Regions from separate parts of the Paenibacillus hexagrammi genome, predicted to be linked through region 3. Evidence: riboswitches for the same ligand, from Rfam matches in the RefSeq annotation. Region 3 holds a riboswitch; each other region holds the start of a gene.
The links. Region 3 has a riboswitch for cyclic di-GMP ahead of L0M14_RS10150 (C40 family peptidase). Riboswitches for the same ligand answer to the same signal wherever they lie in the genome.

Region 1 (9,754 bases), 3.2 Mb from region 3:
GGGCGCGATTCTAGCGATATGACGTGATCTTGCCAGAGCTGCAGCTCGGCAGCATCTTCGATTGTAACGATTCGTTCATCGCTGGGAATAAACGAGGAGAGCACGTTCAGTGTGGTGGTCTTACCGGAGCCCGTGCCTCCGCTGACAAATATGTTAAGTCTCGCTTTGACACAGGCTTCCAGGAAAATCGCCATCTCCCGGGATACGGTGCCAAATTGGATCAAATGTTCGATCGTATAAGGATCTTTGGAAAATTTACGTATCGTAATCGTTGGTCCGTTAAGCGCCAGCGGCGGAATAATCGCATTCACACGGGATCCGTCAGGCAGTCTGGCATCCACCATCGGACTGCTTTCATCGATGCGGCGGCCGATGGGCGCAACGATCTTTTCAATCACATGCATGACATGCTCATCGTCCCTGAATTGGACATACGACAGCTCGATTCGTCCGCTGCGTTCGACGTACACCTGATTCGGTCCGTTCACCATCACTTCGGACACATCAGGATCAAGCAGTAGCGGATTAATCGGCCCGAAGCCGGTCAAATCGTTGATCAGCTCCTCAACGACCTTTTTGCGATCGATTTTGCCGCGGAAGGTTTCGTCTTCTTTCATAATCTCGACCGCCATCGCGTCAAGCTTAGGCACGATCGCTTCGACATCATCGTCTTTCATTTCGCTGAGAATAAGCTTATGCAGCTTATTTTTCAGTTCCTGATGCTTGCTGATTTCACGCGGATTCTCCTTATTCGCAGAGTCGGAGCGGCGTATATCGCGAAAGGTGCTGAGCAAATCCTTTTTCACGGGCTGCGCTGTCTGGAGGGTATCTGCATGCTCCCCTTCGGCACCAGCTTCCGAATTCGGGTCGATTTGTCCGGCACGGGCTTGTATTTTATCCAGTAAGCTCATTCGCTGTCTCCTCCTTACGATTGGGGTGCATTGCCTTTATTTTTGTTAAACAGCATATGAAAAATGGATGCAGGCTTCGGTTTGAAGAGCGAGATTTCCCTCCGGGAGATGAGCTGCTCGGCCATTTTGAACACCGATTTCGCGATGTCCGTTTTTCCTTGATTCAGAACAAACGGGATCCCGATATTTATAGATTGAGAGACAATCTGAAAATCATTCGGCACGTAGATGGGATTCTCCGCCCCAAGAATATCCGGCACATCCGAAGCCTTGATGGCGCTTTCCATCGTAGACCGGTTAATAACGAGCTGCACCTTATGCTTGAGGCCCAGCGCATCTAATGTTTCCAGCATCAGCTTCGTGTTTTTGATTGCGCTCATTTCAAGTGTGGTCAGCACGAAGATTTGATCTGCTTTCTCAATGAACTGCATCGTATTTTCCTGCAAGCCTACACCTGTATCGGCAATTAAATAATCGTGCTGAGCCAGCAGCATTTCACAAACCCGGTCAATCACGTCCGGTTTAATTAAATCTGCAAATTCCGGACGCTCAGGCGCAGCCAATACTTTCACGCCGCTGCTATGGCGGATCATGTAGCTAGGCAGCGTGTGCTTGTCGATCGTATCGATACTTTCAGCCACATCTTTAATCGTGAAAGTGGGATGCAAATCCATCGCCAAGCTTACATCGTTAAACTGCAGATCCCCATCGATGATGCTGATCTGAATATTGCTTTTGGAAAGCGCGACAGCGAGATTGACAGCGAGTACAGTACGGCCGATGCCGCCCTTACTGCTGCATATGGCGATCATCTCGCCTCGCTTTTCCTTCAGCGGCCCCTCCATACCTGTATCGCTACTTTTCATCTCCGCCTGCTCCTTTCGATTCTGTCTCTCCATTTGGCTGGATCCGGCTATACAGCATTAAGCTCACGCTTCCAGCTTCACTCGCATTAACCAACGCTACTGCGTCCTGCGGCTTCACTTCAAGCGTTACCGAGGAGTATTCCACATAAGGCGTCTCCGTGGTTGCCTCGACCATTCTTCGTCCAACGGCAAGCACCCTGGCATGCTGCAAGATGAGCGTGGAAACAAGCGGCCCATTGGACTGTTTATCCGTTTGGTTCGAAATCACATCGACATAATCATCGGGCTCGATCAAGTTGGAAACTGATCTGACGATATTGACTCCAACAGACACAGCCCGATAGCCGTCCGTCACTTTCCGCGAGACAAGCAGCGCTTCTTCCTTCTGCCCTTGCAGATGGTGGCTCAGCAGCATCTCTCCCGGAGCCAGATCACTGTTGGCGATTTTTCCCGCGGCTTCCTCTATAGTGAGTACGGCCTCTGGGTGCAGCGCCTTCTTGGGCACTTGCGCAATTTCAATAGCACCTGCATCAATCACAGTGTTGCGCTTGATGGGCTGCTTCGCCACAACCACATCCGTCATGTTGGTATTGATAACTGCCGCTTCATCGAATTTTTTCATATATTTGATAAAAAGAAAGGTTGTTAACAACCCCATGATAACCGCCAGTATCAAAACCGCTTTTGATCGCATATTCGGCTCTCCTACTCTATAAGTCTGATGGCATAAGCCCCTTTATCAATGGCTCCCGGCTTCGCCGTGCCTTTCCCCGTCCTTTTGATAAAGATGCCGCTGATGGCGGTATCTTTGCTGCTCATTGGATCTGTGATGTAAAAGTAAGCAAAGCCGGTCACCTGAATTTGTTTCATCTGGTTCGTTGTGAAATTATACGGCTTGTATGTCGGCACCAAAAGAATCCTTGGCGAGTCCCGGTGCGAGAGATCTGCCGGCGGATAAGGATCCGCATTAATTCTGTACTGAACCGCATCCCTTGTATTGCCCGCAATGTTACCGGTTTGCGTATCAATGATATCCCCAATGTCCACCTCATTGCTGTACCCATGCATTAAGTTGTACTCGTAGGTATTGGCGCCATTGCCGCCCAAAGCCAGGATTCCGAAAACGCCGGATACGCTCTGTGTTTGATCGACCTTCAGCTTGTACGCCTTTCCATATTCCAAAGCGATGGAATCATCGATGCCAAGAGGCGCTACGCCCGTTCCGCTTCCCATTGGCAGAATTTGTGCGGCTGCCTCGGCTTCTACTGTTACTTCATCCCATCCGAGCAGTTTGGCAAAATGAAGAGGTACCGGCTTCGCCAGACTGACCCTAATGCTTTTCCCAAGCTCAATGCCGGTTGACTTCAGGCTGCCCGCTTCCTGATGCTCTTGCAAAATTTTTTGGACAATAGCCGTTACAGTCTGGGATTGCCCTGTAAGCTCCTGCGCGCCGGAGAGCGCAGCAGCGTTGGCCGCTTTCTGCAAATGGCTGCGCTCGGCGAATAAAGTTCCGCCATCGATGATTAGTGCACATGCCGCCAGTAACCCCATCAGCATAAGTCCGATCAGCACAATGGAGCTTCCTTGCTCTTCCCGCCATAGTCCATGTATGTACCTGCTGCCTCGTTCCATCTTCATAACCTGCCTCCTATTCCACCCGGATGGTAGAGTCCGCGGATATAAGCGGTTTTGGAAGTACGCTTCCAATCAGCGGGGTGATATAAGGCAAACTGTATTGCAAAGTTACTTTCACATAGTCTCCCGACTTTCTTGTCGATTGTGCCGGAGAGATCGTTACTTGAAGCGCATTGCGGTTATCTACTTGTGCATTCGCTCTCGAGAATGCCGTGATATCCGCGTCCCCTTTGCCTAATCCTCCAAGCCTGACCGCCTCTTGAGCGACCAGATTCATCTGCAGATACGTGAACACAACCCGCCCGACATCCAGCATGCCGCAAACGATCAAAAGGAGCAGCGGGACGAGCAGAGCGAATTCCGTCAACGACTGCCCTTTCTCGTTTTTCAGCAAATTCCGGCAGGCGAATGCTGCATCCGCTTTTCGCATGGTCCTCACCATCCCTTAAACCACAGGCAGACCAAGGCGCCGCCTGCTATGGCTACTCCGTATGGATACGTTGCGGTTAGGACTGTTTTGTCAGCGTTTACGGGTAACAGGACGCCATAGCGGAAGCTGTACATGCAGATACCGATCCACTTCATTCTGATCATCGCTCCATTCCGAAAAACAATGACCAATACGGCCAATATCGCTCCGATTAGAGCCATATATACGGAAGTCATCAATACGAAAGAAGTCCCTTTCATTGCGCCCACTAATGCCAGGAGCTTGACATCGCCAGCACCTATGCCCCCAAGAAGATACGGGATCAACAGCACGCCTAACCCTGCGAGGAAGCCTGCAAGAGAGGCCCCTAATCCGGTCCATCCGGCCATTGCTGTATGTGCGCCTAATGCAGCTGCTATTCCGGGAAATATCACCTTATTATGTATTTTTCTGCTCCTCACATCGGTCACAACCGAGATCAACAGCACGGTCAATAGCATGATAGTAAAAAGCATCTCCCTACCTCCGTTGCCTAGTAAAGCTCAAATTTGTGAAAAAAGGCCCTACGCGGTAGAACACGTAAGACCTTTTGGTACGTATCGGCAATCTTGGTCTTGTTATTGCTTGCTTTACGTTTACGGAGTCGTATTACGGCTTTGCACGGTTGATAATGCATCTTGGAAGATATTCACGATTTCTGTACGAAGGGTTACCAGAGTAGCTACTACAGCCACCGCGATTAGCCCCAGCACGAGACCGTATTCTGTCATACCTTGACCTTGTTCTTGTGTAACCAGCGCTTTGAATTTGTTCATCATGAGTAATCGCTCCCTTGTATTGGTTAGTTTAGTTGTTTAAGTTTAGGTTCCAAGTTTAGCTTTCAAATTGAACCATGCTGCCCACTTGCAGAGCATTTCGTTCGATGCTTCCTGCGGGAAACTCAATTACGGATTCGGAATTCGGAAATGATGTTCCTATCTTCCCCGGCGCCAAAGCCTGTTCCAATCCTACGACCCGGTGTTTTGCATCGAGATGAACGACGTCGATACTGTAGTTCATAAAGAAGGTGTGCACGGACCTGCACGGCCTTATGTACATACAGCAGCCCTCAGGCAATTCGGATGAAAACATCAGCCCTTTCAATCTCCGATAAAACGTTGCCGCCACCCAAACCTCTTCAGCAACGACGTGTCCGCTCTCAGGCAGGACTAACTTCATGCGGACTATCCCCTCCATTCTTGTCTGAAATAACCCACCTTCTCCGAAAGGAAGGGAATATTGGCATATAAAAAACAAGCCCCCTTCAAATCTTTCGGCAGCTGGCTGGCATGGCGCTTGTTTCATGCGCGTTAGCCCCTGTAGCTTTGCGTCACTGATTTTCATCAGTTTTGCCTTTATCGAGATTCGTCGAAGCTTGTCGCTTTAGGTCGAATCCGATGTGTTGATATCATCATAAGACATGTAAGCGTTTTCTTGTATCGGTCTAAGTTCACAATTTTCAGACTATTATTCATGGTACTGCTTTCCTATCATCTTCTGCATTCGCATCCCTTTAATCCCTATATGACTATAAAAGGAATCCTGTTTATCCCGAATTTACAGACATTCGATGTTAATCCATTTTCATCCAATGGGATTTATGACCCTTTCAGTTGAAGTAAATTATGGGCTAATCCCCTAAAGCTAAAAAAATTCAACCAGAGCATAGTCAGGTCTAAGATGGTTCTTCAGAATGAATTTGGCATCACCTACAACCTAAAGAGAATCCGTCGGCTTATGAAACAACTAAATCTTGTGTGCCCGCACAGAAAAGCAAATCCTTACAAGTGCATGGCTAAAGCTAAGATGAGATAGACCGCTAAATCAAATATTACAACCATCACAGATATCAATGTGGATTAAAAAAGATGACCCCTGTTCAGTACTCAGTACAGGAATCATCTATTGTGTCCAAGCATTTCACAAGATGTGCTTTTTCATAGAAAGGGTATCGCAGTTATTAGGCTGCGCTATCCACCTATGCCAAAGTAAATTTTCTCAACTCGTCCTGCAGGTCTTGAGCGCAGCTGCCCAGAGCATCCGAGGAAGCCTGCACTTCTTCCATAGATGCGAGCTGCTCCTGAGCAGCCGCCGCCATTTCCGTGGTACGGTCGGAGGCGCTTCGTGCAAAGCCTACCATATCCATGGTAGATGCCGTAACCTGCTGGGCACTGGCAGACATTTGCTCGGATGCTGCGGAAACCTCTTGGATTTGGTGGGCTACCTTGCGGATGGAGTCCAGGATGGAGCTAATCGCACTATCCGTCTGCTGGATCGCCGATAATCCGAGCTCCGCCTCGGCAGCCGTTTCCTTCATGGAAACTACCGCCCCCTCGACGAGGTCGAGAATCAAACTCACAATTGACGTGATAGATTCAACCGATTCCTGCGTCTGTCCGGCCAGTTTGCCGATCTCCGAAGCGACCACTTTAAAGCCACGGCCGTATTCCCCTGCCCGAGCCGCCTCGATATTGGCATTGAGCGCCAGCAAGTTCGTCTGCGAAGATAAGTGCTTGATCGTGGAGACGAACGCCCCGATGTCCTTCGAATGTTCGCCAAGCCGCGTTACGACATCCGCAGATTCATGAACCGCATGACGAATCGTTTGCATTTGACCGACCGCAACCTTCAGCTTCTCCTCACTGGTTCGTGCTCCATCCGATACATCAACCGCCAGCTCAGAAACCTCCGAAGCGCTGTCAGCAATTCTCGAAATACCAATTGCCATCTCATTCATGGCGAGAGCATTTTCTTCAGAGGCTTTCTTCTGCTGCTCGGCTCCTTCTGCTACGACTTGAACCGCCATCGCGATTTGCTGCATGGCCGACGTCGATTCCGTAGACACGGCTGACAGCTCCTCCGATGAAGCGGCAACCTGCTCGGATATATCCTGATTAATGCGCAGAATCCCTCTTAACGAGTCTGTCATTTGATTAAAAGCAACACCAACTTCACCGAGCTCGTCTCTCGTTTGCAGCTCTACCTGCTTGGACAGGTCTCCTCCCGCGAGCCTCTCGGCCCCATGCTGCAAGGATCTAATAGTCATTCTTACACTTCGGTAGAAGGCCAGAAAGAAGAGCGCCGCAAGAAGAATCGTAATACCTACCAGAGACATCATCTTCGCACGATCGCTGCTCAACCGGTCAACCCGATGCTGCAGAAGCTGATCCAACTGGGTTGAGACGACTTGAAAAAATTGATTTGATATCTCAATCGAATTGGTTCCTTCCGCAAAAAAATCACTCGGCTTCATAGTTAAGGAAGCAGCATTCAAGACATTTTTATCAATGGTCGCAAGAAAGCCCTTGCTTGACTGCACACTTTGTCCACCTGGTCCTTCGAGAACAGCGGAAAGAGTCGGATTGGATTCCGAAATAATATTTAGTGCCTTTTCGATATTCTGAATGGATGTTTGGATAAGCGCCTTTTCGATTCGAGCGCTCACTTTTCCATCGTCCGTTATCTTCTTACTGGCAAGCACGCCGTTAAGATCGCCCCTCGCCTGTCCGGTAAACTCGATGAGCTGCGGAAGCTGGTGGACCATGACGTTCATCATATAGTAGGAATCGACCTCAGGATCCAAGGTCAGGTTCGATTCATCGGCAATATGGACAATGAAGTCCAGAATGTCACCGATTAGGGCCGTGTGACGGTCATAGCATTCTTTGGCCGGAAGCTGAAGTGTCTGCTCTTCGAGGTTCTTCCAGTCATTCTGAATGGCTTGCCAAGCAGTAGCGGTCTGCAGCTCATCACCGTTTTGTGCATTCATCTCAGCCACACGCGCCATACTCGCCTCGATTGCTTTCTCTTTATCAGCTAGCATCGTCTTGGAGGCTGTGTCTCCGTTTAAAATCCCGTTTGCTAAACCACGATGCTGCTGAATATCCAGCATAAGTGGCATGAGCCCCTGAATATAAGCGCTGCCCAACAATTCTTTCTTCGAATCTTGTATTTGATTTTGCAGATCCTTCGACCATATCCCGATTAGCAGACCTAGCGGTACTAAGAATAGCAGGCTAATCAATACAAACTTTTGAGCGTATTTCATTCGAGTCATCAGGGCTGTAAAAGGAGTCAGTAAAAGAGAAAGCATAAAAACCACCTTTGTTATTAATAATGGATGAATATGGAGTTAACATAATATTTCGTGTGATTTATTATTACATACATTCTAAATATTTCGACAAGTTACGACAGCAACCCTTCTTTTCAAATTCATTTCTTTAAAAACATTCGAAAAGCAAGAAAGAGGCATAAAAATACCTCAAACAATCTAACACCTCACGTTAGTATCTCAGAATAAAAAGGCCCGTTCCATGGAACCGACCTTCTTTGCGTTATGATTGGATCTATTTTTTATAATTCAGTAATTGCTGATAAGGAATGGAGACCTCGTCCATTATGTCTTGGTACAGCAACGACAGGCTGTCCTCCGCGCTTGTGTTTTTATTGATAATTTCATCGATGGACCTATTCCATATCTCGGATGCTTTGCGATCTAAAGGAGTCGGCATTCCGGAAGAACCCAGTCCGGTCAGCGTCCTATACAGCTCTTGCGCGTTTTGCCCACCCAGAAATTCACTGGGCTTCGGGTTGATGTACCAATTCATCGTGCCGCTCTGCTCGCATACATATTGAATAAAGAGCCATGCCGTCTCCTTTTGCTTACTTTGTGAAGTAAGAGCAATGCTATTACTGCTATCCATGTCATTGCCTATAATTCCAAACGGAGGCCTTGTCACTCTCCATTTCCCCTTTTGCTCCGGCACCCATTCTTGCAGCTTTTGTTCTCCCCATGCTGGAAGATTCAGCATAACAAGCCTATTTTGCCTTATAGCATCCTGCCCGGCGGGATCCACATGCTCATATTCAGGGTCAAGCTTCTTACCTGCTTAGCAGCCTTCATGCTCTTGAGATAGGATTCTTTTCCTCGTTCATAATCAAGCCGATTATCGAAAAAATAATCCCCATTATTAAGTATATCTACGGTGTCCCGTCTCCACTGCACGATCCATTTATCCTGCTCTTGTAAAAGTTTCGCCATGGCTAGCCAGCGGTCCGGTTCTTCCATATAATCGGCAAGAGCTTCCGGGTCGTCCGGCAGCCCGGCTTCCTTCAACACGTCCGCCCTATAAAAGGTAACCATCGGTTGAGACTGATAAGGCATTGCAACAAGGCGTTTACCGTCCATAGACGAGTGCTGCCTCCATATACCTTCTCCCAAGCTGCTCTGATATTTGCCTGCACGATAGGGAGCAGCTAGAAGATTCTCCAATTTATCCGTCGTATTAAAGTCGCCCAGCATTCGATCCCTTAGCACCATCAAGTCGGGAGCTTTGTCCTCCGCCAGTGCGTTCAAATAATAATCCGCTAACCGCGGTACATTATCCAAAACTGTCAATGTAATATGCACCTTCGGGAATCGTCTTTGAAATTGTTCAATTTCATAATCAAACATCCGATCAGGAGCCCATATCGTCAACTCACCTTGAGGCTCTGTAATGGGATGGCTCTCACTCGCGACCTCATCATACTTAACCGTCTCCGCACTGGGCTTATGCTGCCAGCTGCATGCGGATGTCAGTATTACCGTCAGGATGATCATGACGGCACTGCGCATACTCATGGTGTCTTGCCCCCTTCAATTACGACATTGGTTTGGAATAGGTGCGAATTTGATTGCGTCCCGACACCTTCGCTGCATACATGGCGGAGTCTGCGTTGCGAAGCAGGCATTCCAGGTCCGTCCCATGCTCCGGGAACACACTAAGCCCTGCGCTAAGCTGTAAAGAAATGGCCTTCTCTGCATGCTGAACCGGCTCCTTGACGACGGCTAGACGAACTTGATTCGCCCAGCCCTCCGCATCAATCGG
Region 2 (9,754 bases), 2.8 Mb from region 3:
GAATATCGAGCAGGCGCACACCTTTCATCCCAATGCCGATGCCCAGTGAAAATGCATCCAGCCCCAAGGCGATGGCCATGATGATAATCGTCAGCAGTTGTCCTAATTCCATTGATGTTGCAAACATGCCCGAACCCCCTGTCCACGTTTTCTTTCCCAAGATATGCGGACAAACAGGGATTCATGCTAGCTATACTTGCACAAGGCTATGGCCGGCTGCTTTGTACATCCGGTTCATGATCGCCTGGCCTAGCCCCTCTTCCGGACAAGCCTCAGCATTCATATAGGTTATACCTTCCGTATCAAAACGCCTTAACGCTCCGTATAGCTCCCGCGCAATCGTCTCAGGACGTGAAAGACTGCCGCAGGCTATAACAAGATCAGCCTGATACCAAGCAGCGTGTTCCTCATAGGTTAGAACACCCGTTCTCATTCCTTGTAGTTTGGCAGCATCAAGGTCCTGCTGAATCCAAGCGGCGACAGCCTGCGGCGTGTCTCCCATTACAATTTGCATGGCGCCTTGCGGAGCGTAATGCGTGTATTTCATTCCTGGAGCTCGTGGCGCTTCCGATTCATGCAGCGTTTCCTTCTGGGGTTCGTGAACCACCTTACCGGGAAGTGCAGCACGGAGCGATTCAGCCGTTATCCCGCCAGGCCTAAGAATATATAATTCGTTATCATCCACCATCTGGATGACGGTCGATTCAACGCCCACCCCAGTGGGTCCGCCATCAAGCAGACCTCCGATCTTCCCCTCCAAATCCTCTCTCACATGCACAGCCAACGTAGGGCTTGGACGGCCAGAGCTGTTAGCGCTCGGTGCCGCTACTGGACATCCCGCTTCCTTCAACAGCTCCAAGGCAACAGGGTGATCGGGGATGCGGATGCCGACAGTCGAAAGGCCTGCTGTTACCAAAGGTGAGAGGACTCCCTCTTTCACAGGAAAAACAATCGTCAGAGGCCCCGGCCAAAAGGCCTCCATCAGCCGCCGGTGTGAAGATGTAATTGCAGATGCGGCCACCAAATCGTTCAATTGCCGGATATCCGCAATATGCACGATCAAAGGATTGTCGGAAGGCCGTCCTTTTGCTTTATAAATTTGATCAACGGCTTTGGTGTTGGTAGCATCGGCTCCTAATCCATATACCGTTTCAGTAGGAAAGGCCACGGTTTCTCCCTCACGGAGAAGCTTCGCAGCCTGAGTTATACAATCCGGGTCAAGTGCTCCAACTTCCGAAGCCCTTGCTGTCCAATATTGGGTCACGTTGGTACCATCCTTACTATCAGCAGCTTGCTCAGTATCATAGGATTAACTGAACCAAGATGCTACTTTTTTAAGCATTTCCCACAGGAAGAACTTCACTTCCGTTTTAGGCTTTGCGTTATCAGATGCTCCTTTTACCTCGCTGCCTTTATCTGCATCGGAGGCTTTATCACTTTTCTTAGCAGCAGTCTTGCTGCTTTCAGCTTTTGCAGACTTACCATCCGCTTTCGCAGCTGCCGCCATTTTAGCATCGCTAGCTTCTGTTTTGGCGACTACTTCTGCTGTTGTTGCAACCGCTTCGCCGGATACCGAATCCACGAAGCAGAGCGGCGGAAACAATACGCACCACCAGTTTTGTCCTTGACCGCTGCCGATGATAATACGGAGAGCCTCATAATCTCCTGCCGGATAAACAACATTACCATACAGCTTAGTCGGGAACGGAACAACGCCCAATTCAACGGAATGTGTGTAGGTGTAGCCGCGTTCTTCGATCATTTGACCTACCAGCTTATCAAACTCCGGCAGATGTGCTCTAACTACAGCTCTAGCCTCATCCAACGTATGCGGGCCCACGACCCACTCCTGCATGCGGGCGATGACGGCATCGCGAATCTCTCTTTTTAGCGCTTGGTCCTGAGCAGAATCAGAGTTAGCAAGAATGCGCAAACGGATAGAATCTTGCGGAATCTCAGAAGCTACTACAGCCGCATTCGTGCGGTTTGAATCCCAACAAGCCATAAGAACAATAAGTGCAAAAGCCACGAATAATAAATGTTTATAAGAACGGTTCACTCTCTTCACCATTAGGAAAAGCCCCTTTCTCTTCGCTTCTACCTTCCATATCAGACAGTATGGGCAAAAAAGAGAGAGGCTAAACCTAGTAATCTATTATTTTTTTATTTTTGATAGATGCTAGTGAGAGAGTGTGAGTTTTATCTGAAGTTTGTAGTAATTCGGTGAGCGGTTGAGCGTCTTTTGTACATACGCTGCGGGCATGGGATCGAGTGCTTCAAGGATTGGCCCAGCCGTGTAGTGGCGGACCTCTTTCAAAAATTTACGCAGCACTATGTTGCGTTCCTTATTCAGCTTCTCCTCATGATTGCTAGGCAGTAGGCTCTTCATGCTAGACCTAACTCTCTCGCCGCCAGGCATACAGTCGATCAATTCACTTAGACTGTAATACAGCACCCCGACGCACATGAAACAAGACACACATTTGTGCAGCTAACAAATGAGGCCGGTCAACTTATGAACGAATTGAAGTTGACGAGAATAATCTCTACAGCAAGTTCTACTAGACTCTGCCAAAGCAGGGCTTCGTCTACACAAGCTCCGGGTCGCGCAGCGCAATCACATGGCGCTCGATCCCCGCGAGATCCTTCACGATGCGGATCTCGCGCCAGTCGGCGGCTTCACGCAGCATAGCCGCCACATCCCCCGCCTGCCGGATGCCAACCTCGAATCCGACCACCGTCGGGATTCGCGGCAGCTGAGGCAGCTGCTGTATCATGCGGCGGTACAGGTCCAGCCCTTCGGGACCGCCGAACAAAGCCGTGTGCGGCTCATAGAGCCGCACCTCGGGCATCAGCGACGGCAAATCGCCGTCGGGGATGTAAGGCGGGTTGGACACCAGGATGTCCGGTGCCAACCCGCTCTGGATCCAAGGCTCGAGGAGGTCGCCCTCGAGCCACTCGATGCGCGCAGCGACGCCGTTACGCTGCGCATTGGCACGAGCCATCTCCAGCGCTGCCGCGGAGATGTCGCTGGCCGCCACGCGCCACGCCGGGCGCGCGTGCGCGATCGTCACCGGGATGGCTCCGCTCCCGGTGCCTACATCCGCAAGCAGCGGAGCGCCTTGCGGGAAGAGGCGCGAGCCCTCGTGGAGCACTGCCTCCACGAGGAGCTCGGTCTCCGGCCGCGGGATCAGCACCGCGCCGCTCACGGCAAAAGGAAGGCCGAAAAACTCCTGCTCGCCGGTGATATACTGCACCGGCTCCCCCGCGGCCTTCCTCTTGATCAGCTGGCGCCAGCGGTTCGCCAGCTCAGCAGGGAGCTGTTCCTGCCAGCGGAACAGCAGCTCGGTGCGGCTGCAGCCCAGCAGGTGCTGCATCAGGAGTTCTGCGCAGGCGGCTGCTTCCGCCACGCCCTGCGCCGCTAAAAAAGAAGAAGCCTCAACATAGGCTTCTCGAATCGTTCCAGCAGTCGGCATCAGATCGCCTGCTCCCCTTTTTCCAACAGATCGGACTGTGCCGCAATCGTAAGGGCAGATACGATCTCATCCATATCGCCGCTCAAGACCGTTTCCAAGCGATGTAACGTAAGGCCGATACGATGATCGGTTACACGGCTTTGCGGGAAGTTGTACGTGCGGATCCGCTCACTGCGGTCGCCCGTACCTACTTTGCTTTTCCGCTCGCCGGCATACTTCGCTTCTTCTTCTTCGCGCATTTTATCGGAAATCCGTGCGCGAAGCACGCGGAGTGCCTGCTCTTTATTGGAGTTTTGCGATTTGCCATCCTGACAGGTAGCAACAATGCCTGTTGGCACATGCGTAACGCGAACCGCAGATTTCGTTGTATTAACGGACTGACCACCCGCTCCACTGGAACAGAACGTATCCACGCGAATGTCCGCATCGTGAATTTCAATTTCTACTTCTTCCGCTTCGGGCATGACCACAACCGTCGACGTGGACGTATGGATCCGTCCGCCCGATTCCGTTACCGGAATACGCTGTACGCGGTGAGCGCCGCTCTCGAACTTCAGCTTGCTGTAAGCGCCTTTGCCCGTAATCATGAAGATAATCTCTTTAAATCCGCCCAAGTCGTTCAAGCTGGCATCCAGGACTTCGGTCTTCCAGCCTTGCGAATCCGCGTAGCGTGTATACATGCGGTATAAGTCGCCCGCAAACAAAGCAGCCTCGTCGCCGCCTGCAGCGCCGCGGATTTCCACAATGACGTTTTTATCGTCGTTCGGGTCTTTTGGCATCATCAAAACTTTCAGCTTCTCTTCCAGCTCTGCAGCTCGTTCGCTGAGTTCCTCGATCTCCATTTTGACCATTTCGCGCATCTCGTCATCTAGCTTCTCATTCTGCATAACCTTTGCATCTTCGAGCTGTTCAGTAACTGTTTTATACTCCTGATAAGCATCGTAAGCTTCCTGAAGATCCGATTGCTCCTTGGAATACTCCCGAAGCTTCTTCGTGTCGCTGGTTACATCAGGATCACACAAAAGCTCGCTTAACTTCTCGTAGCGATCCGCTACTGCCTGAAGTCGATCTAACATCCGGACCACTCCTTTTATAGGTTTTTCACTATTTTACACATTGAAACGGAAATGCATGACATCGCCGTCTTGTACGACATATTCTTTACCTTCCAAACGCAGCTGTCCTTTTTCCTTCACAGCATTCATCGATCCGGCAGCCATCAAATCATCGTAAGACACGACTTCCGCACGGATAAAGCCGCGCTCAAAATCCGAGTGAATGACGCCCGCCGCTTGCGGAGCCTTCATTCCTTTGCGGATTGTCCATGCTCGTACTTCCTGCACCCCGGCAGTAAAATACGTGTATAAGCCGAGCAGTTTATAAGCTGCTTTAATCAATCTATTCAAACCGGACTCCTGAAGTCCCAGCTCTTCAAGGAACATCGCTTTTTCCTCGTCTTCCAGTTCAGCGATTTCGGATTCCACCTTCGCACTGATTGGAACGACCTCGGCATTCTCTTGCGCTGCGAATTCCTTAACGATTTTCACATACTGGTTATCATCAGCCGTTGCTACCTCGTCTTCGCTTACATTCGCTGCATACAGCACGGGCTTCATTGTGAGCAGATGGAGATCACGGACAATGAGTTTATCGTCATCGCTCAGATCCATGCTGCGCGCCGGTTTGTCTTCATACAGCGTTTCTTTAATACGCTCAAGCACTTCTACTTCAGCCGCAACTTTCTTGTCGCCGCCCTTCAAATTCTTACGGGAACGCTCCAGCTTTTTCTCAACGGAATCGATATCCGCCAGAATCAGCTCCAGATTAATCGTTTCGATATCGCCGATCGGATCTACTTTCCCGGATACATGCGTAATATTCTCATCCACAAAGCAGCGAACGACATGCACGATCGCATCAACTTCACGAATATGCGCCAAAAACTTATTTCCAAGCCCTTCGCCCTTGCTCGCGCCCTTCACTAAACCCGCAATATCGACGAATTCGAAAGCGGTCGGAACAATGCTCTTGGGCACTACAAGTTCCACCAGCTTCCGCAGTCTTTCGTCCGGCACTTCCACTACACCGACATTCGGATCAATCGTACAGAACGGATAATTCGCAGATTCTGCTCCCGCCTGTGTTATTGCATTAAACAAAGTCGATTTGCCGACGTTCGGTAGACCGACGATTCCTGCTTTCAACGCCATTGCCGTTCACAACTCCTTAATGTTTGAAAATATCCTCATTTATTATATAGCACTTGTCAATCAAAAAAAAGCCCGCTATCTTAGCGGACCCCGGATCCCATATCCGTGACTTTTTTCATTTTAACATCTTTTTTCTGAACAAAATAGGCCTCGACTTGATTCTTTAAGATGAACGCTCGAAGTGCGTTTGTTTTAGCATCAGGTACATTGATATATCTGGCGCCGTAGTAAATTCCGGTATCTTGCGTTTCTCGTCTAACTACTTCTGTTAGGCAGGAAATGGAGAATCCGAGCAAGAGCTCTAATTCAAGGTGTGCGGTTGTGTCCAGATGAATATTATCATCCACTGTAAATCCAACACCGCTCAAGCTAATATTTTTGATGTTGATACTTACCGGGCGTTCAAACTGATGCTTCCTTCTTTGTATATCATGCAAGCCGTGCAGCAAGCCGCCTTTTACAATCTCAATTCGTGGGAATTCCCGCTTCTCGGTAAATTTCTTTCGATTATCTGGAGGATTTATAACAATAATGGAACCATGGTCCTTGGCTACAACAGAGGTGTCGAACACAAAGAGTCCTGATTTAGTGTAGATGGTGACTTTAATCTTGTCCCCGAGCTGGAAGATATTATATTGTGGGAGCTCAATCTCGATGATATCTCCCAATACGTAGGTGATCACTCCTGTGGCTACAAAATCCCTTTTGTCCAAAACCGCCTTACTATCTATTAAAATCTCTGCGTCATTGCCTTCTTTACTACCATAATACTTCATTGGTTCAAATCTAGACTCCCTGTTCGATAACATCATGCCACATCCTTTCAGCATTGTTATTGGATATAAAAATAGACTCCCCCTGATAACTATCCCAGGAGCAGCCTATTACCAAAATCGATACCTCCAGATTTTCGGTAACCAGGCTGTCATAGCTCCTTGATGGAACGTTAGACCCTCAGCTTTGCGTCCTTGTCTTTCGACAAGTTTGCCATTATCGAATCTATTTATTGATGTATATAAAGACCTATTCTTAGACCTAACAATACTCTTATACCCTGTAGGCGAAAAGACCTACTATATGTAATTATTAGTATATTCACTTTGTCTCTCATTATCAACTAGGTTTCACCATGTTTTGCTAAAAAATTTCATTTTTTTAAGCTTAATTTACGGAATGCTATGTTGATAACTTGATTCCATGACAAGATGCCCCTACAATAAGAGCAACTATCCACAAAATAGTACGTTATCCACAAAGTTGTCCACAGATTGTTAACAACGAATGCCTGTTCGACTTTTTATGCACATGTGGACAATGAGTCTGAAAGAGAGGTGCCCCCTGTGGATGAACTACTTGAACATACCTACTGGATGAATGAAGCCATACAAGAGGCTTTTAAAGCAGAGGCCCTTGGCGAGGTGCCTATTGGGGCTATTGTCGTACATCAAGGAGAGATTATAGGGCGGGGCTATAACCTCCGAGAAACTTCTCTGGATCCCACTGCCCATGCAGAAATGATCGCTATTCGCCAAGCAAGTGAGCATCTGCAAGCATGGAGGCTGTTGGATTGCAAGCTGTATGTGACCTTGGAGCCTTGCCCCATGTGTGCGGGAGCGATCGTACAGTCCCGGGTGCCGCAAGTGATTTATGGAACTACCGATCCCAAGGCCGGCTGTGCAGGAACGCTTATGAATTTACTTCAAGAGGAGCGGTTCAATCATCGTGTAGATGTCATTAGCGGTATATTGCAGGAGGAATGCTCATCCATGCTCACGCAATTTTTCCGGAAGCTGCGCAGCAGTAAAAAGCAGCCGCCTGTATGAGGTTGCATCACGGCTTGCCTTCGTGCTATCATAATCCTTGCTTATGCGCCCGTAGCTCAGCAGGATAGAGCGACAGTTTCCTAAACTGTGCGTCGCGGGTTCGAATCCCGCCGTGGCGCGTCTTGTGGTTTTGTATCCTCTTACGTTATTACGTAGGAGGTTTTTTGTTATATCTAAAGACCTAATTTGGAGAAAAATTGTCGTATAGCGCTTCCAAAATACTTGTGTTATTATATGTAAATGTAACACTACAGGAAATTTTTTGAACAATAGGAGACTACTGTGTCTATTTTATTCATTATTGCGATCTGTCTAGGGATTCATCTCTTTCTTCAAGATGAATCGAATTGCAAAGAAGAGTACTGGACAGAAGAACTCGTTGACTTTCGATATCCTGATACTAAGTAAATCAAGAGATACACAAAACAGCGCCAAGAGCAGCTTTATAGCCGACCTTGGCGCTGTATGTTCTTGGCATAATCTATTACTTTTTTTCACTTCCGAAACATATACCTCATAGGCTTCTCGCGCATTACCAGCTGCAATTTCCACGATTTCATATTTTTTTTCGCCGATCATAATCGCATCTTCCACAGCAGGAATCGGATCTCCTAGATAAATCGTACCGAGGTATTCGTTATTTTTCTTAAGACGGAAATTACATCTATATTGCTGCTTCGTCATCCTAATTCCTCCTGAGCTCATATGCTTCAAGTTACCATATCAGATAGCTTGTGACAACATGTATCTTGAGTTACAATAACAAGTAGCGAAGTTATGTTCGAACGGTTGGTTACATATTAAACAAAGGGATTACGCCTTATAGGTTGGCGATCCCTTTGTTTTTTTGTGACATATTCAGTATCCCCTATGCCAAGCCGCAGCAAACCAACATTAGGATCAATCGTTCATGACCAGTAAGGAGAGGAGCACGATTCCATGAGTCAGATACCTGCAAATCGTTCTTATCGTATTCCGTTATTTTGTATCGTAACTTTATTATTTTGGATGTCCATGTACACCAGTGTGCCCATCATTGCACCGTATGTAGAATATTTGGGCGGCTCTCACCAGCTCGCAGGTTGGATCGTGGGTATGTACGGTATCTCCCAAATGCTGCTTCGCGTGCCGGTAGGCGTACTATCAGACCGGTTTCACAAACGTAAGATGTTCATTACATTCGGCCTGCTGTTCACAGGACTTAGCGGCCTTGGGCTTTGGATCACCCAGGATTTTACGTGGATGATTCTTCTAAGAGCTCTTGCGGCGCAGCAGCAGCAACATGGGTCGATTTTACCGTGCTCTTTACCAGCTACTATAAGCATGAGGAATCCACCAAGGCGATCGGTACGATCAGCTTCTATAATTCTTCGGGTCAAATGCTCGGCATTCTGGCTGCCGGTTGGGCGACAGACCAGCTTGGCTGGGAGGCGGCCTTTATTATGGGTGCGGCTCTTGGCGCCGTAGGGCTCGTCGCTTCACTGTTCCTAGTGGAAAATGCGCCGGAAGACGCACCGAAGATAACGCTTCGCGGCATCGGTAACGTGGCTACAGACCGCACGCTGTTGTTCGTCTCGCTGCTTGCCATTTTATCGCAAGTGTTAACTTTTGCGACAGTATTCGGCTTCACACCTGTGTTTGCAACTGGGATGGGTGCGAGCAAGTTCGACCTGGCTTTGCTCACTTTCTTTTCTAACGTACCGGTAGCTATCGCTTCCCTCTTCGGCGGGCGCAAATGGGCAGCGAAGTTCGGTGAAAAACGTGTAGTCGTTTGGGGCTTTGTCCTCATGGGCATCTTTACGTTATCGATACCATTTTCTCAGCACTTGTGGGTGCTGATGTTGACTCAAGCTGCAGCCGGTTTTGGCAGAGGGCTTTCGTTTACCGTTCTGATGGCGCTCAGCATCAAGCATATGCCTTCAGACAAACGGGCAACGGCGATGGGCTTTTTCCAAGCCATTTATGGTCTAGGAATGTTTGTCGGACCCGTCTTAATGGGTTGGATCGGTGACTGGTTTAAGCTCAGCCAAGGCTTCATCGTATTAGGCATACTCGGCGTGTTTACTGCTGTGTTATCTCAATTGTTTATACGAGTCGCTCAAGCACCTAAGCAGCCTTCCTCCAGCAAAGAAAGCTCCATGTCCCTATAAATCCACCTTAGAGAACGAATCATCGGATTCGTTCTTTTCTTTGCCGACTGCAGGGTTTCGTTCCATGAATCTCGTCTATGTATTCGGAGAAGAGG
Region 3 (9,754 bases):
CTTAAGCACCTGACCAAACATCTCTTCAGCTGAGCCCGGCGGTGGACCGTAGTTGTTTGCCAAGTCAAAGTGGGTAATGCCCAGATCGAAGGATCGAAGCAGCATAGCCTTTCCATTCTCGTGTGTATTGACGCCGCCAAAATTATGCCATAAGCCTAAGGAGATGGCTGGAAGCTTCAGACCAGACTTTCCTGTACGATTATATTTCATTTCTGCATATCGCGTTGCGCTCGCTTGATATCTCATCTACGTATCTTCCTCCTTCATCTTACTTGCATCCTTAGTATAGGCGAAACGCTTGTACAAAAAAAGAGCTGAAAAAAACGTGCCTTAGTTACCCGCAAGTGAGTACCACCGCAAAAATAGGAAGAAGCCGCCGAATGTATTGGATTCGACAGCTTCACATCTTCATCTCTGTTATTTTCTGCAGCCGCAGCCGCAAGAACGCTTCCGTTTCTTACTATGCGAGGTTCCATGATTGTTTCTATGGGATTTACCTTTGGAGCGGGAGCCGCTCACTGTTCTGGCACAGCTTAAGCAATCGGATATGCATTGACTTCGGCCTACAACAAACAACCTGGAACATACATTCGTACAATAACGACGGCATCGGGATCCGGCATTCCCCTGGTACATCGGTCTTGGCAAATGAAGCACCACCTTTTTATTTGGTGATACATGTTATGTCAACGACCATCTGATTACCCGTGCTCCTGCCCGATTTGCACAGCGATTCTTTCCCATATATTCACAACCCGTTCACCATATTGTTCAAGCCATCTTGTTTTCTCAACTGTACTCATGATCGTGCCGGCAAGCACGTCCTCTTGATCAACACCATCCAAATATCTGCCGAGAAAATGAACAAATACATCCAATCTTCGGAGCTCAATCAGCAGTGGAAGTAATCGAACCTCGTCTTCACTTAAGTCGGCAGCCTGACGATAACCCTTAAACAGAGCTTCAATTCTTCCCCACATTTCACCTTCTGCTGCTGATGGATCTATTAAATCAGAGACGCATACAGCCAGTTCCATAACTTTCAAGTCCCATGTCACGAACTCAAAATCCAGGATCGCTGCGATGGCGCCACCGTCTTTTACAAGCATATTGGAAGCGTTGATGTCTCCGTGAACAAGCTGATGCGGTAATTGCTGCAGCTTTGGTATTTGATCGAAGAATGCGCGGAAACGTTTCTCAATTTCTGACAGTTGAGGCCTCCATGTTTGAAAGTTAGAAGGAGGATTTTGAAAGAAGTCAAAAATCACTTCCGGCGTACAGCGCGGATGGATCTGATCAATTTCATAATAAGGTCTATACACGGGTTGAAGGCGAGAAGGCAGATCTCGTAAGGCAGCTGATATTTGACCCACAGCTAAACCGACCTGCTCGAGCTGTTCCCTCGATCTCCAGCTAGGATTGATACCTACCGTATAGCTGAATAAAGCTGCAAGTCTACGGGTACCGTCCGTAAGCTCAATCATGGTCTCCCCAGATGGCAGAGAAATGGGAACGGGTGTTCTGAAAGGAAGCTTCAACCTAGCTAATGCCAGCAGTACATGATGCTCAAATTCAATCTTCGCTAAATCTCGATGTGTCTCATAGATTCTTAAAACATATTTATGGTCGTCTAGCTCCACAAAACATGTTGTATTGTTCATTCCGCCGGTTCCGGTTACCATCGTCCATTCATCATGAGGAAACCAGTGGCCAGGTAAATCTTCCAGTCTCACGTCGCTATTCATCTTCATAACCCGCCTTATACCTATTTCTAAATGATTGCATCTCTACACTTGATAATCCTCTTCTACAGCATATTCGAAATCTTCCACATCAAACACCTGAACAGGTATTTCCGCCTCGATAATTCGCTCCATAAGCTCTAATTGATCGGTGATGAGCCCTGCGTTTTCTTTAATGGCTGTTAATATAAGCTCAGTTTCAATCGGATCGAACTGTTCCCCATATTCAGCATGATCAACCGCATAAACCACAGCCAATGTGACAAATTCATTGATCAGCAGCGGTGTGCTTTTTCTCCATGGAACTTGAAGCGCTTTCTCGATTTTCTTTCTATTAAAGGCTTCTTCAAAAAATGCGATGAGCTCGACGATACGCTGCTTCACATAAGCATCATCTGAAGAAACCAGCATAATCGGTTCATTCAAATCCTTCAGCTCATAAAGCTCTTGAATGCTTGTATATGGGATAACATAAGTAACAGGTATATCAGGATGCAGCAGCTGTCCGTGTACCGCCAGCATCACAGCTTCAATGACCAAAGTCCGGGACATGCTTCACCCTCCTTTATTCTTTGTACCCCTTACTTCGATAACGTGTTCTCAAAATCCTTCTTCAGATATCAGTCACTCTTAAAGGGAAAAAGCCGCTCGACATGCAGACCATGGTGCAGATCCGGCATGAGCGAACGGTTATGTGAAATGCTATAAGCTGCCATCGGCCACCTCTTGACTGGAGATATGCTTACGGAGAGGAGTCGGCTTCTTCGTATACCGATTGGCATAAGAAGAAGCTGCATAGCAATCCGGCTTGATCACCGGTACCATACCGACTGACTCGACTCTTCTCATCATTTCGTCTACGAAAGGAGCTGTTTTATTACGCAAAACGTCCGCGCCGGCATCAATATGAATAAACATATCAATCGAAGCGCCTTTGTAAATATAAGGAACGACGATATCCTCCATCTCCTTCCTCTTGTCTTCACTGATGTACATGGCAATTTCCTCACTCAGCGCGGTTTCCGTAGATAACTTCTCTCTCACTGAGCGCAGTGCCCTTGGAATGAAGACTTGCCGATAGCAAGCCCACGCGCCTTTCCCCATACGTTGGATGACAATACCGGAGATAAATTTGGTATACCCGGCATGTACTTGACAATCTGTTCCGATAATGAATCTATAGGTTCCTGTGGGATCCAAACGCATGAAACGAAGAATCCTATGATGTACGTCGTCGATCGTAAGCCCTTGTTCCGTCGTGTTTCGAAACTCCAACTTTCTGCTCTGCTGTTTCAAAGATAAGATTCTTCCCTTCCTATTTGGATTAAGAAAAAAACGGATGCACGTTTATGCATCCGTCTCTCCTATACTTAGTATATGTCTTGTAATCAAAAGTTCGAACCATACTTATTGTAAAGCACTGCCTCCATATAAAAAGCGGTAAGCCCACTGCTTGTCCGTCATCGATTCTACTACGACTCCGCCGGAATCGATGGAATAGGTATGAAGGATTTGGCCATTCCCTAGATAAATACCTACATGTGTTACTGGCTCAGTCCAGCTATTCATGCCGGCATAATCCGTGTCTCTCCAGCCTTTATAGGAACTAAAGAACATCAAATCTCCGCGCTTCAGCTGCTGCCAGTCCGTCTTCGCGTTACCCAGGGATCGTACATAATCCCCTTGGGCTTGAGAATCGCTTGGTATCATTACTCTTAAAGCATCCCAGAAAGCTGTTTGTGTGAAATCGGAGCAATCAAAAGTTGTGGGATTAAAACGCTCGGAGCCGTATTCGTATGGAGTACCTAAATAGGTCATTCCTGCTGCAATAACAGCCTCTGCTTGATCCTCTAGCGACATATTCGGTGTTGCAATGGTGAAGTCCGTAACTATGTATTTGCTGCTTGAACTCATATAGCCGGTTGTGCCATTCATATCTTGAATTTTATACCAGCTATCATTCGTCTTTTCCAAGACGAGCACTTCTTCGCCTTTAGACAACATCCGAATGACTTTGGATCCGTCTGTTGTCGGCAAGGTGCGAAGGTTTACTCCATAAATGATTTTCGCGTTGCTGATAATTTTTATATACTTAGCGTTAGAGGACACATACCCTGAAACACCCTGTGCATCCTTGACTTGATACCAATAGGAATTTACAATATCCGTTACCGTCACGACTTCATTTGTTTTCAAATATCGCAGAACGTTACTTGACGTACTAGGCTGGTCCCGGAAGCTCACTCCTGCTACGATCTGCCCCTTCGTATTCACCAGTTCATCGGCTGCTGCAGCCTGAGGCAAAATTAGCGTCAACACCATCAACATGAAACCCATCATTGCCGTCCATTTTTTCATCGTCTTTACCTCCATTAGTTGTCTTCTCTTGATGCTTCAGTAATATCGCGTTATGTATAACAATGTGGTCTTTCTGCAGACTGTATGCGGGTTGAACGCACCTCCTATACGAATGGAAAAAGGATAACTCTGGCCTTCAGCAGCCGGGTTACCCTGTGAGTACCCATCGCCTTCGGCAGCTGGCTGGCACTGTACCGCTTGATGCGGACTGGAGCCCCTATAGCTTTGCGTCCCAGGCTTTCGCCCGGTTTGCCTTTTCGCTTCGATGTTAGATTGTTTACTTCGTAGCTCTATTATAGATTCAGGGGGTCCTGTCGAAAATAGGTTTACAGTAGCGTTTCGTGTCGAATTTTTTCATGTCGCTCTGCCTATTGACCTGTCCATTCTTACATTTCAGCCTATTCTCTACGGCGGGCCTCATAAGTTTCATAGTCCATTTCGAATAGGTCTAAGGTGGGGTCATTCTTTAATTTCACATTACACAGCTTCATCTTGCGATCCTCGATCTCTTTCACTTCCCATTCAATTGGTAAAGCTTCACCCCTTTCCTGTAAAAATTGCTGGGATTGTTCCAACGCGTCATCACGCGTGTCCCAATATTTCACTCCGTAGTAAGCTAATTCATAATGATTGACAAGCATACACGCGTAGACCTGTTTGTTCTTCATATTCTGCAAAATAAATGGCATGACAGTTTCATCCTTTCTTCTATCAGTTTGTCGTAAGCAAAGGCAAAGGCACTGTTCCTGCGGACAGGAAAGTGCCTGGTTTCTTACAAATAAGGATTCTCGTGCTTCGCTTTCAGAATATTCCATCGGCGCTCGACTTCATGCTCGAACGATTTCAAAGACTCCTCATATTCCGGCTTCGTCATATGCTTCGTCTTGCCCATCGTTTTTAACCAATCAGCGAGCGGTACCTTCTTCCCTTTATCCTCCGGATTGTAAGTAAGCGTAGTCACCCCGTGCTCAACTTCATACAGCGGGAAGAAACAGGAATCTACTGCAGCACCTACGATATTGGAGCCCTGCTGATCGTCGGACAGCCAGTTGAGCGGGCAGGCAATCAGAATTTTCCCATAAACGAGCCCTTCGTTTTGAGCGTACCATTGGGCTTTTGCCGCTTTTTTCACCAAATCCTGCGGGTACGCCTCGGACCCTGTGAATACATAAGGAATATGTGTTGCCGCCATAATTTGCGCCGTATCCTTATGATGAAACACCTTCCCGCCCTGCTTCTTGCCGACATTGGACGTGGAAGTACGATGACCAAGCGGTGTGGAATAGGACAGCTGGGCTCCCGTATTCATGTAACCCTCATTATCGTACTCCAGGATAATCATCTTATGGTTACGCAGCGCCGCCCCGATGGCAGGCCCCATGCCGATATCCATGCCCCCGTCACCGGTAATCATGACAAAAGTAAAGTCATCTTTAAGGCCTAACTCATCCAGCTCACCGCGACGCTTACGCTCCCAGAACATTTCCACCACACCGGATAAGGTTGCAGCACCATTCTGGAACAGATTATGAATGTAGGTCGCTTTATGCGCCGAATACGGATATCCCGTTGTCACGACCATCGCGCAGCCTGTATGGAACAGCGCAACGATATCGCCCTCAATACCTTTAAAGAACAGCTCGAGACCTGAGAATATGCCGCACCCCGGACACGCGCCATGCCCCGGTGCAATTCGCTTAGGCTTCTTCGTCAGCGAACGAAGCGGCGGTATGCGCACATTCAATTTTCCTGTCTGCTCGTCAGGCGTAACGGTAATCAGCCCCGTCTTGAGGTCCTCATATTTCATTGGCGTTAGCACCCGCTTCGGTGCTTTAGTCGGATCGCCAGGTGTATGTCCGTAGTAATCAAACGGCACCTCGACATAGCCCTTATTCATTGCATCAATGGCAAACTGGAATAAATTATGTCCGTCTTCCGCATAGAAATCTTTACCGCCGAGACCGTACACACGGCTGATTACCAAGGTATCATGGTTTCTGTGCGTAAATAACGCAGCCTTAATCTCATTAACCATATTGCCGCCATGCCCGCCGTACGAATCAGCACGGTCGCCAACGGTGATAGCCTTCACATTCTTGAGCGCTTCCGCTATTTGCTTAGCCGGGAACGGGCGAATCATATTAGGAGCGATCGAGCCCGCCTTAATTCCCTTCTCGCGCAGCTGATCCACCACGTCCTTGATAATTTCGGATGATGAATTCATCAGGAACACGGCCACCTCCGCGTCCTCCATCCGGTACAGATCCAGGATTGGATAATCGCGACCGGTCAAATCCGCATATTCCTTACGAATTCGGTCAAAAACCTCCTCCGCATTATACATGGCAACAGATTGCTGATAACAGTTGTTAATGTAATCCGGTTCATTCATGTAGGGTCCAACCGTGATAGGGTTATCTCGGTCTAATGTATTAGGGAAGCCCTTCGGCTGCTCGCCAACGAAAGCATGCACATCCTCGCGATTGGCAAAGGTCTGTACCCTGCGCTTCTGATGCGACGTAAAGTAGCCGTCTGAAGCCACGAGTACAGGAAGACGTACCGATGGATCCTCCGCTAGCTTCAGCGCCATGATGTTCATATCATACACAGCCTGCGGATCCCGGCACATGAGAATTGGCCAACCTGTGTTCAGTGCGTAATAGAGATCGGAATGATCGCCATGAATGTCGAGCGGTCCGGATACCGAACGGCATACGAGATTCATGACCATGGGAAAACGGGTACCCGACTGTACCGGCATTTGCTCCAACATGTATAAATAGCCGTTGGCGCTAGTTGCGTTGAATACACGGCCTCCCGCTGTGGAAGCCCCATAGCATACGCCTGCCGAGCCGTGCTCGCCGTCTGCCGGAATCAGCACGATATCGTGCTGCCCGTTCGTTTTCATTAAATCCAAGAATTGCGCAACCTCAGTGGAAGGCGATATCGGAAAATACCCCATAATATGATAATTGATCTGATGAGCCGCATAAGCAGCCATCTCGTTGCCTGATTCATAGACAATGCGCTGCTCAATTTTGGCCTCTCCCAGTTCTTTTTTAATATCAATTGCCATCTGTCGTTTCCACCCTTCTTCCTTGCTCCCTTATTCACCTTATGATAATGATAATCGGATGTGAAGATCTTTCGGTCAAACGTTAGAAGCTAGACTAAACCGGTGAGGCATTCGGTTCGCATCCGCGTAACCGTCAACCTCGCGCTCGCTGGATAAAGCTTCGGTCGGACAGGCCTGTACGCATTTGAGGCAGCCCTTGCAGTATTGGTAGTCAATGCCTTGCAAGAACATTTGCGGACGGCCTTTCTTGTCCGGAAGCTCATCCCAGACAAAGCAGAAATCCGGGCACACATTATCGCAAGAAGCACAGTGGATGCATTTATCATCATGGAAGTGCGGCATCATACCCGCACGGGAAATGCTCAGATCTTTCAAAATGCTGTTTCCGGGATTCGTAATGACACCGCCGATCGGCTGTGTTTCGTAGCCGAGCACAGGTGTATCGAAACGAACAAAATCGGGCATCGTCTCGCCTTCCGGAAGCGCATAAGTTTGAAACTGGACTTCATTGTAGCCGCGATCGAAAGTTCGAATGGCAGGAGCCACCGCTTGCGGATACTTCTTCTCCAGGGACTTCTTAATAACGCCACGCATGACTTCAGGATCGAGAAAATCACAAAGCCGGAACAAAGCTCCAAGCATAGCCATGTTCACCCTATTCTTCTCTTCGAGCGAAATGCCAATCGCGTCAATAACTGCGATCGTGCCTCCTTTAAGCTTCATCTTTTCCTTCAGCTCATCCGGTGATTTTGTCGAATTCACCAGGACTGTACTGTCTTCATATATACCGCTGATAACGTTTACAGTTTTTGAAAGTGATTCATGAAATACCCCTACTACATGCGGCCTTTCGACCGGAGATGTATCACGAATGTTCGTGCTCATATCACAGAATCGGATGTGCGCCTTAACAGCGGATCCTTTTTCTCTGAACCATAAGAAGAAAAAACTGACCCCATTAAGTCCTACTCCAACCACACCTGCTTCAGCAAGCATTTTTCCGGCCAAATTCGCGCCGAGTCCACCGATGGATTCCAGCCTAATCTCGAAAAAATCCGAGATCGTTCACCTTGGGCAAAGTTACCATTCCATGTCTCCTTTCAAAAATGAAGTGCTGCGATGACTAAATTTTTAGAATAGTGAGTCTACTAACATTGTAACAATAAATTCAAGGTAAGCAACATTTTTTTACAAAACTAGGACTAAAGCAAATAATCAAAGATCAAGCCGCAGCCTCCCAAATAATAGCTTTCGCTGCCTATATCTGATTCATTAGGATTTTGTTCAGCGGAATCACTCCCGCATTGTTCGCACACATCGACGTAATCTTCATCAAGCGGATCAAAGATAACACCACAAACATGCAAGCACGTCTTCATCCTAATCGCTCTCCGTTCCTCCGTTGCTGCGCCGCTCACTGTAAACGCTTACAGCGCGCCCTCATCTTATTATACAGCGGAGCGATTAAAATGTCTCACCTGTCTTTGTGAAATCTTTATCTTTTGAAACGTGCCCTCCCTATTTGAAGCGGTCACAATTTGTGAGATAATGTAGAAAAAAGAAAAATATTGTCACGCGCAGAAAGGATGTTTGGATTGCTTCACTCCGTCATCTCCCATGAATGGCAAGGACTTTTGTACATTATGAGTGCGCTATTGATCTACTTGGTTCTCACTCCTATCTATGTATATAAAGAACGTAAGAGAAAAATTCTTTTCGTATTCATACTTTTTGTCCTCACTTACTTTTACTTGGGCTATGAAGATATTGAGCCTGTCGAATATACCCTGCATCTCATCCCGGTTTCATTAACCCTCGCCATATGGTTTGAAGGGTCCATACCGAGTATTTTCACCTGGATCGCGTTCAACTTTGGAAGCAGTGTCGTGCTTCATAACGAACCGCTTCCCGTTTTCGTGGGCAGCACCTTCATGCTTGTGGCCGGTCTATTATTTAAACATCGGGTAATTTCCGCCTCTCTCAGGCGAAAGCTCCTCTATTCGATAGGCTTGCTAACCGGATATACAGCATTTTACCTAGGCGCACAGCCTGTGCTGCTGAAAGGAAATCTTAACTATGCCTGCTTGACAATTGCATTATCTTATCTTTCAACTAGCTTTGTGACCTTCCTATTCTATCATGTGAAAAAACAAGAGATTCACAAAGAAAAGCTGCTGAGGCTTGAAAAAGATCGTATGGTCGGCCAATTAGCCGCCTCTGTCTCTCATGAAATACGAAATCCCTTAACAGCAACACGCGGATTCCTTCAAATGATGGAACAGAAGGAGTATTCAGTAGAAGAACGCAAACGGTACTTATCCCTGGCGATTTCAGGTATCGATCAGGCGAATGACATCATAACGGAATACTTGCATTATGCAAAGCCCAACAACGATCAACAAGCACAGCTGGATGTAAAGGAAGAACTGGCCTCCATTCTCCGCTTCATCAGTCCGAGTGCTTTTGCAGGCGGGGTTGCGATTGATATCTCTCACAGTAGCGAAAATCCTATGTATATATGGGGCGAGTCGAAGAAATTCAGGCAATGCCTGATGAACCTCATCAAAAATGCAATCGA

Region 1: it holds a riboswitch for cyclic di-GMP, as region 3 does, so the genes downstream of both, L0M14_RS25220 (DUF192 domain-containing protein) here and L0M14_RS10150 (C40 family peptidase) in region 3, are expected to answer to the same signal.
Region 2: it holds a riboswitch for cyclic di-GMP, as region 3 does, so the genes downstream of both, L0M14_RS27840 (PilZ domain-containing protein) here and L0M14_RS10150 (C40 family peptidase) in region 3, are expected to answer to the same signal.

The regions. Positions count from the first base shown of each region.
Region 1 covers NZ_CP090978.1:5,533,018-5,542,771, forward strand. Annotated here, with positions in the region: partial or broken gene L0M14_RS25185 (CpaF family protein) at 1-911, opposite strand, end outside; gene L0M14_RS25190 (CpaE/TadZ family protein) at 926-1,777, opposite strand; gene cpaB (Flp pilus assembly protein CpaB) at 1,767-2,471, opposite strand; gene L0M14_RS25200 (pilus assembly protein TadG-related protein) at 2,483-3,415, opposite strand; gene L0M14_RS25205 (TadE/TadG family type IV pilus assembly protein) at 3,426-3,842, opposite strand; gene L0M14_RS25210 (A24 family peptidase) at 3,848-4,357, opposite strand; gene L0M14_RS25215 (Flp family type IVb pilin) at 4,478-4,660, opposite strand; gene L0M14_RS25220 (DUF192 domain-containing protein) at 4,716-5,060, opposite strand; cyclic di-GMP riboswitch class I at 5,154-5,245, opposite strand; partial or broken gene L0M14_RS25225 (transposase) at 5,559-5,684, shown strand; gene L0M14_RS32085 (IS3 family transposase) at 5,705-5,824, shown strand; gene L0M14_RS25230 (methyl-accepting chemotaxis protein) at 5,860-7,974, opposite strand; gene L0M14_RS25235 (type 2 periplasmic-binding domain-containing protein) at 8,231-8,695, opposite strand; gene L0M14_RS25240 (extracellular solute-binding protein) at 8,713-9,507, opposite strand; gene L0M14_RS25245 (GGDEF domain-containing protein) at 9,527-9,754, opposite strand, start outside.
Region 2 covers NZ_CP090978.1:6,073,589-6,083,342, forward strand. Annotated here, with positions in the region: gene L0M14_RS27810 (manganese efflux pump MntP) at 1-127, opposite strand, end outside; gene L0M14_RS27815 (L-threonylcarbamoyladenylate synthase) at 191-1,264, opposite strand; gene spoIIR (stage II sporulation protein R) at 1,310-2,071, opposite strand; gene prmC (peptide chain release factor N(5)-glutamine methyltransferase) at 2,589-3,476, opposite strand; gene prfA (peptide chain release factor 1) at 3,476-4,552, opposite strand; gene ychF (redox-regulated ATPase YchF) at 4,586-5,686, opposite strand; gene L0M14_RS27840 (PilZ domain-containing protein) at 5,767-6,462, opposite strand; cyclic di-GMP riboswitch class I at 6,596-6,685, opposite strand; gene tadA (tRNA adenosine(34) deaminase TadA) at 7,057-7,509, shown strand; tRNA gene L0M14_RS27850 (tRNA-Arg) at 7,555-7,629, shown strand; gene L0M14_RS27855 (hypothetical protein) at 7,822-8,193, opposite strand; partial or broken gene L0M14_RS32120 (MFS transporter) at 8,524-8,715, shown strand; gene L0M14_RS27860 (MFS transporter) at 8,748-9,659, shown strand.
Region 3 covers NZ_CP090978.1:2,295,974-2,305,727, reverse strand. Annotated here, with positions in the region: gene mgrA (L-glyceraldehyde 3-phosphate reductase) at 1-246, opposite strand, end outside; gene L0M14_RS10165 (phosphotransferase) at 702-1,745, opposite strand; gene L0M14_RS10160 (ADP-heptose synthase) at 1,788-2,294, opposite strand; gene L0M14_RS10155 (ribonuclease H-like YkuK family protein) at 2,445-3,017, opposite strand; gene L0M14_RS10150 (C40 family peptidase) at 3,150-4,100, opposite strand; cyclic di-GMP riboswitch class I at 4,272-4,364, opposite strand; gene L0M14_RS10145 (hypothetical protein) at 4,499-4,789, opposite strand; gene L0M14_RS10140 (thiamine pyrophosphate-dependent enzyme) at 4,873-7,176, opposite strand; gene L0M14_RS10135 (2-oxoacid:acceptor oxidoreductase family protein) at 7,252-8,184, opposite strand; gene L0M14_RS10130 (hypothetical protein) at 8,379-8,555, opposite strand; gene L0M14_RS10125 (ATP-binding protein) at 8,820-9,754, shown strand, end outside.